One region of the Streptomyces sp. NBC_00075 genome, then DNA from elsewhere that is predicted to be linked to it. Evidence: riboswitches for the same ligand, from Rfam matches in the RefSeq annotation. Region 1 holds a riboswitch; the other holds the start of a gene.

Region 1 (3,399 bases):
GGCGCGGTTGGACTCCAGGTTCGGGGCGAAGCCGCCCTCGTCGCCGAGACCGGTGGACAGGCCCTTGGTCTTCAGCACCTTCTTGAGGGTGTGGTAGATCTCGGCGCCCCAGCGCAGCGCCTCGGAGAAGGACTCCGCGCCGATCGGGGCGATCATGAACTCCTGGATGTCCACGTTGGAGTCGGCGTGCGAGCCGCCGTTCAGGATGTTCATCATCGGAACGGGCAGCAGGTGCGCGTTCGGGCCGCCGAGGTAGCGGAAGAGGGGGAGGTCGCTGGCCTCGGAGGCGGCGTGGGCGACGGCGAGGGAGACGCCGAGGATGGCGTTGGCGCCGAGGGAGCCCTTGTTGTCGGTGGCGTCCAGGTCGAACATCGCCTGGTCGATCAGCCGCTGCTCGGTGGCGTCGTAGCCGACGAGCTCCGGGCCGATCTGCTCGATGACGGCGAGGACGGCCTTCTCGACACCCTTGCCGAGGTAGCGGTTGGGGTCACCGTCGCGCAGCTCGATGGCCTCGAAGGCTCCGGTCGAGGCGCCGGACGGGACGGCGGCACGACCGGTGCTGCCGTCATCGAGGCCGACCTCGACCTCGACGGTGGGGTTGCCTCGCGAGTCGAGGATTTCCCGGGCTACGACGACGTCGATGGACGGCACGAGCATCTCCTTCTGGGATGTGACGCGGGTACGCGGGGCCTTTTTCGGGCGGCCCTGCGGGATGAGCCTAACCGGCCGAGGCCGATCGGCCAGCCGTCCGACCACCCCATGGACGGAACATGGACGGAACCGAGGGTAAACATTGTTCCTCAGGGAAACAAAAAGCCCCGCCCCGGTGCGTACGGGGGAACACGCACCGGAGCGGGGAGCCCGTGGGGGACGGGGGTGACCCTCACGAGGCCTTCACTATGGAGGGCACGGATGTGAGGGCGCTGTGGTTCACCTTCGAGCCGACTGTTATTTGGGGGATGTGCCGGCGGGCAGGTGACCGGGGTCAGCTGAGGTGCAGCTGCTGGCCCGGGTAGATGAAGTCGGCGTCGTCGATGATGTCCTTGTTCAGCTGGAAGAGCTTCGCCCAGCCGCCCTTGACGTCGTGCGCCTCGGCTATCGCGCTGAGGGTGTCGCCCTTGACGACCTTGTACTCGCCGTCGCCCTTCTCGACCTTCTTGCCGGTCGGGGTGGTGACGGTCTTCTTCGCGGCGGGCCGCTCCTGCGAACGGGAGGCCGCCTGGTCGTCGCTGGAGCGGGTGGTGGTCTCGCTCGTACCGGTGCTGGTGCTGGTGCCGCTGTCCGAGCTGCTGCTGCCGCCGTCGTAGGCGGCGCTGGACAGGCCCGTGCCGCAGACCGGCCAGGCACCCTTGCCCTGGCCCGCGAGGACCTTCTCGGCGATGGTGATCTGCTGGGACTTTGAGGCCTGGTCGGCAGTGGAGGCGTACGCCGTGCCGCCGTACGCGGCCCAGGTCGAGGCGGAGAACTGAAGGCCGCCGTAGTAGCCGTTGCCGGTGTTGATGGACCAGTTGCCGCCGGACTCGCACTGGGCGACGGTGTCCCACTCGGCGGAGGTGGCGGCGGAGGCCGAGCCGGCCGCCAGGAGCGGAGCGGCGACGGCGGCACCGGTCACACCGGCGATGGCGACGACGCGGGTGGCCTTGGACGGACGACGGTGCTTGCCCTTGCCGGAAAACAGCATGCGAGATCCCCTCACCGACGCCTGCGAGGTGAGCTGTCGGGTTCGGGCCGGTTGAGTTGCCCGGCCGTACGCCCCTTTCGGGCGGCGTACGGCTTAACCCCAAGCCGCTCCGGTCAACTGCCCGGTGCGGCACTTACCTTGGGTCCCCCGCTCCTGCCTACGGCGCTTGATAGCGACGACTGTTCCCGTAGGCCGCTGGCAGGATTCGGCGTTGCGACAGACGGGGCCCGCTGTGGCGAGCGGTCACGACCGTAAACAGGTGATCCTCTGAAATACAAAGACGATCAGGGCTTCTGAGACCTATCTCTCACTGCATTTATAACGGACATTCAGCGCGAAGCGGGACGCGAACTCCGGCTGGTTTTGCCCCGGTTAGGCACCGACTTCGAGGGTCTGACCGGGGAGGATGTGATTCGGGTCAGCACCGAGGAGATCCTGGTTCTCGGCGTACAGCTCGGACCATCCACCCTCGACGCCAAGGGAGTCCGCGATGCCGCACAAGGTGTCGCCGGGACGGACGGTGTACGAGCTCTCAACACTCTGCCCGGAGTTGCCCCTTTCCTTACCCTTTGTCACAGCGGTGGATGAGCTGTCACCTTCTTGTGAGGTGCTGCCACTCGACGAGGAGGAGGGGGTCGAGCCGGTCGAGCCGGTCGAGCCGGTCGAGCCGGTCGCCGCCTTGACGGAGGGCGAGGACGAGGACGTGGATTCGGGCGCGGGCGAAGCGGACGCCGAAGTGGACTTGGGTGCCGAGGCGGAAGAGCCCGGGGTGGAGGTGGGCGCGGGTGTAGGCGTGGGTGTGGGTGTGGGCGTGGCGGAAGACGCGCCGCCCTCCTCCTCCGCCGCCACACCGGTGTCGACATTGGCCGCAGTGGCGTCCTTGCCGAGCCCCGACAGCAGCGCGCAGGCCTCCCAGACCCCGGCACCCTGATCGGCGAGCACGCCCTCGGCGACGGCGATCTGCTGCGAACGGCTGGCCTGATCGGCGCTCGGGGCGTACGTGAGACCGCCGTACGCCTCCCAGTCCGCCTGGGTCAGCTGGAGCCCGCCGAAGAACCCGTTACCGGTGTTGGCACTCCAGGCGCCGCCGCTCTCACACTCCGCGACCCTGTCCCAAGTGGTGCCGCTGGCCGCACTCGCGCCGCTCGCGGCGAGCAGCGGAATGGCTAGGGCGGAGCCGGTCACGCCGGCCGCGACAAGCAGAGCCGGGGCCTGACGGGGGCGACGGTGACGTCCGTTCCCGGAGAGCATGCGGGTGCCTTTCGCGAGACAGCGGGGGTCGGTGCGACGGATGCCGACGAACGCCGCCAGTGCGTCGCACTAGTGCTCGAACGTATCGACAGACGATCACTTGTCACAAGTTAATGCCGCGCAGATCACGTGAAGATCACATTGTTGAGGGAGTGTCACCTTCCCGTGATCTTCTACGGCACCACTGGCGTGGTATGCCCCGATTCGCGAACCGGCGTGAACTCGACGGGCAGGGTGCGCAGTCCACGCATGATGAGCCCGCCCCGCCATCGCAACTCGCTCGGGTCGACGGCCAGTTGGAGGTCGGGGAGGCGGGTGAGGAGGGTGCCGGGTCGCAGAGCGCACGCATGAGTCGGTGCGAACCCGGCACCGGTTTGACTACCGCCGACTCCCCTTGTCTCCGGCAATCGCACTCCAGATCTCGCCGAGCAGCCCAGCCCGGAACTGACCGGTCACCGTGAGCTGTG
Region 2 (3,399 bases), 780 kb from region 1:
CCGAAAACCTGGACCGACGGGACGGGTGATCGGCGGGAAGCGGGAGACGAGACGAGTGGCGCGGTCGGGAGAGCCGGGATCGCCGGACGAGGCGCTGGTGGTCTCCCGGGTGCGGACCCTCGTCCGCGTCCTGCCCGCGATCCTGATCGTCACCGGGATCATCTACGACGTCGCCACCCCGCGCGCCTTCACCGCGGTCCCCTTCTTCACGGCCGCCCCCCTCATCGCCGCCCCGCTCTCCTCGCTGCGCACCACGACGGTCACCGGCGCCGCCGCGCTCCTTGCCGAGTTCCTGGTCCACCTCCGCTTCGGGTTCTCCCTGGACGCCGACACGATCACCGAGACGATCACCGTGGCCACGGTCGCCGTCCTGGCCGTCGTCATCAACCGGGTCGTACGCAGGGGCGACCGCCGCCTCGCCACCGCCCACGAGATCGCCGAGGCCGCGCAACGCGCCGTACTGCCCGAACCGGACGCCCGCATCGGCGGCTTCGAGATCGCCGCCCGGTACGAGGCCGCCCAGGCGGGTGCCTTCATCGGCGGCGACCTGTACGCCGTGCAGGACACCCCGTACGGCCTGCGGCTCGTCCTCGGGGACGTGCGGGGCAAGGGGATGGGGGCCGTGGCGGCCGTCGCCGTCGTCATCGGGGCGTTCCGGGAGGCCGCCGAGCAGGAGGCGACCCTGGAGGCGGTCGCCCAGCGGCTGGAGCGGGCCCTCGCCCGTGAGGGCGCCCGGCGGGGCGGTCTGGAGGCCAGTGAGGGCTTCGCCACCGCCGTACTCGCCGAACTCCCGCACGGCGACGGGATCGTACGCGTGGTCAACCGCGGTCACCCCCCGCCCCTGCTCCTCGACACCGACGGCACCCTGCGCGTCCTCACCCCGGCCGAACCCGCGCTGCCGCTCGGTATGGGCGACCTCGGCGGCGGGCCCGACCGCGCCGAGACGACGCCCTTTCCCGGCGGCGCGATCCTGCTCCTGCACACCGACGGGCTGTCCGAGGCCCGCGACGGACACGGCGTCTTCTTCGACCCGGCCGACCGGCTCGCGGGCCGGGTCTTCCGCGCCCCGGCCACTCTCCTCGCCGCCCTCGCCGACGAGGTGCGCCGGCACTCGGGCGGCGGCACGACGGACGACATGGCGCTGCTCGCCGTACGCCGTCCCATCAGCTCTTAGGGCTCTTCCTGGTGCTCTCACGTTCTCGAATTCTCATCGGTTGTCACCAAGGGTGAGTGAACGATCCCGCTCCGCATAACATCTGACACACAGTCAAAACTCAGCAGTCACTTAGAACACGGCCAACTCGCCCGATTTTCACCGGTGGTGACCCGGAACGTCCTCGGGAAAAGCGTTAACGATCAACGGGAACAGCTTGGAATACGGGGCCCTGGTCTATTAACGTTCGATAACGCAGCGCGGTCGTCCCAGCCGTCACAAGAGTCGGCTCCGTGCGCACGCGCCGAATCCCGCAAGGGAACCGGGGAACCACCAACTTGGGGTGAATCGCTCGTCCGCCGCCGTGGCGACACGGCAGGTATACGCGCGTAGGAGACCTTCCTGCTCCGAACCCGTCAGCTAACCCGGTAGGCGAGAAGGAAGGAAAGGAGCACGCCCACGTGGCGTCAAACCCGGCCGCCCCAGAGGCCCCGTTCGTACCGAGTCAGCGCAGCAGCGAGACCGAGGACGGGAAGATCCCGACCTTCGGCTTCGGCAGCCGTCGCACCGACGAGGGCCCCTGGGAGGAGTGGAATCCCAGCGCGGACACCACTCGTCCGGTTCGCGGCCGGCACCGCGTCGGCAAGCAGCGCGGCGGCGGAGGACTTGCCCGCAGCTCCACCGTTCTCGGCGTCGGCGTCATAGCCGCTGTCGGCGGGGCCGGCATGGCCACCGCGCAGACCGGCAAGCCGCCGGTCTCCATCTCCATCCCCGACCTGCCGTCCGTCGGCTCGCCCTTCGCGGGCGACGACGACTCGGACGCCGAGCCCCAGGGCTCCCCCAACGCGCTCAGCAGCGTCGGGGTCACCTCCGAGGAGACCGAGCAGGGCACCAGCGACGCGGGTGAGGCCCTGCGCGCCCGCATCATCCTCCAGGCCGAGCAGCAGAAGGACCAGGCCGAGGCCAAGGTCCAGCAGGCCGCCCAGGACGCCGCCGCGAAGAAGGCCGCCGCCGAGGCCGCCCAGGTGAAGCGCGAGGCCGCCGCGAAGGCCGCCGCCGCGAAGAAGAAGGCGGCAGAGGAAGCCGCGGCGAAGCTGGAGGCCGCGCGGCTCGCCGAGCTGGCCAAGCAGTACACGCTGCCCACCTCCTCGTACACGATCACCTCGACGTTCGGCCAGGCCGGCTCGCTGTGGTCCTCCGGCTACCACACCGGCCTCGACTTCGCTGCTCCCACCGGTACCCCGCTCAAGGCGGTCCACACCGGCACGATCACCGAGGCGGGCTGGAGCGGCTCGTACGGCTACCGCACGATCCTCACCCTCGAGGACGGCACCGAGATCTGGTACGCCCACCAGTCCTCGATCAACGTCAGCGTCGGCCAGAAGGTCAACACGGGTGACGTGATCGGCCGCGTCGGCGCCACCGGCAACGTCACCGGGGCCCACCTTCACATGGAGGTCCACACCAGCAGCTCGGACACCGCGGGGATCGACCCGATGGCGTGGCTGCGGAGCATGGGCCTCAACCCGTAAGCCGTACGTTGCTAGATTCCGACTGACTCTGGCTGATTCCGACTGATTCCGGCGTTCACGCGATGTTCGTGAACAGCCGGAATCAGTGCGTCCGGGGCGGGCGTTGACGTTGAGCATGACTGCTACGGCTCTTCGCAAGCTCGGATCATCGGACCTAGAGGTCTTCCCGCTCGCCCTCGGCGGCAACGTCTTCGGCTGGACCGCCGACGAGAAGGCGTCCTTCGAGGTGCTCGACGCCTACGCCGCCGCCGGCGGCAACTTCCTCGACACCGCCGACTCCTACTCGGCCTGGATCGACGGCAACCAGGGCGGCGAGTCCGAGACCATCATCGGCAAGTGGATCAAGTCGCGCGGCAACCGCGCGGACATCGTCGTCGCGACGAAGGTCAGCCAGCATCCCGACTTCCCCGGCCTCTCGGGCGCCAACATCAAGGCCGCCGCCGACGCCTCGCTCCGCCGCCTCGACACCGACTACATCGACCTCTACTTCACGCACTTCGACCGGCCCGAGGTGCCCGTCGAGGAGATCATCGGCGCCCTCGACGAACTCGTCACCGCGGGCAAGGTGCGGCACATCGCCGTCTCCAACATCTCGCCGGAACGGCTCCAGGACTCCCTGGACTTCTCCGACCGCGAGGGCCTGGCCAAGTACGTGGCCATCCAGCCGCACTACAACCTGGTCTCCCGCGACACGTACGAGGGTGCGCGACAGGA

Evidence for each region. Region 1 has a riboswitch for cyclic di-AMP ahead of OG787_RS29130 (transglycosylase family protein). Riboswitches for the same ligand answer to the same signal wherever they lie in the genome.
Region 2: it holds a riboswitch for cyclic di-AMP, as region 1 does, so the genes downstream of both, OG787_RS25640 (M23 family metallopeptidase) here and OG787_RS29130 (transglycosylase family protein) in region 1, are expected to answer to the same signal.

Annotation. Positions count from the first base shown of each region.
Region 1 covers NZ_CP108243.1:6,660,568-6,663,966, reverse strand. The annotation lists gene eno (phosphopyruvate hydratase) at 1-651, opposite strand, end outside; gene OG787_RS29130 (transglycosylase family protein) at 986-1,681, opposite strand; cyclic di-AMP (ydaO/yuaA leader) riboswitch at 1,685-1,902, opposite strand; gene OG787_RS29125 (transglycosylase family protein) at 2,054-2,866, opposite strand; partial or broken gene OG787_RS29120 (cytochrome P450) at 3,106-3,258, opposite strand; gene OG787_RS29115 (recombinase family protein) at 3,311-3,399, opposite strand, start outside.
Region 2 covers NZ_CP108243.1:5,885,182-5,888,580, forward strand. The annotation lists gene OG787_RS25635 (PP2C family protein-serine/threonine phosphatase) at 56-1,174, shown strand; cyclic di-AMP (ydaO/yuaA leader) riboswitch at 1,446-1,603, shown strand; gene OG787_RS25640 (M23 family metallopeptidase) at 1,615-2,685, shown strand; gene OG787_RS25645 (aldo/keto reductase) at 2,801-3,399, shown strand, end outside.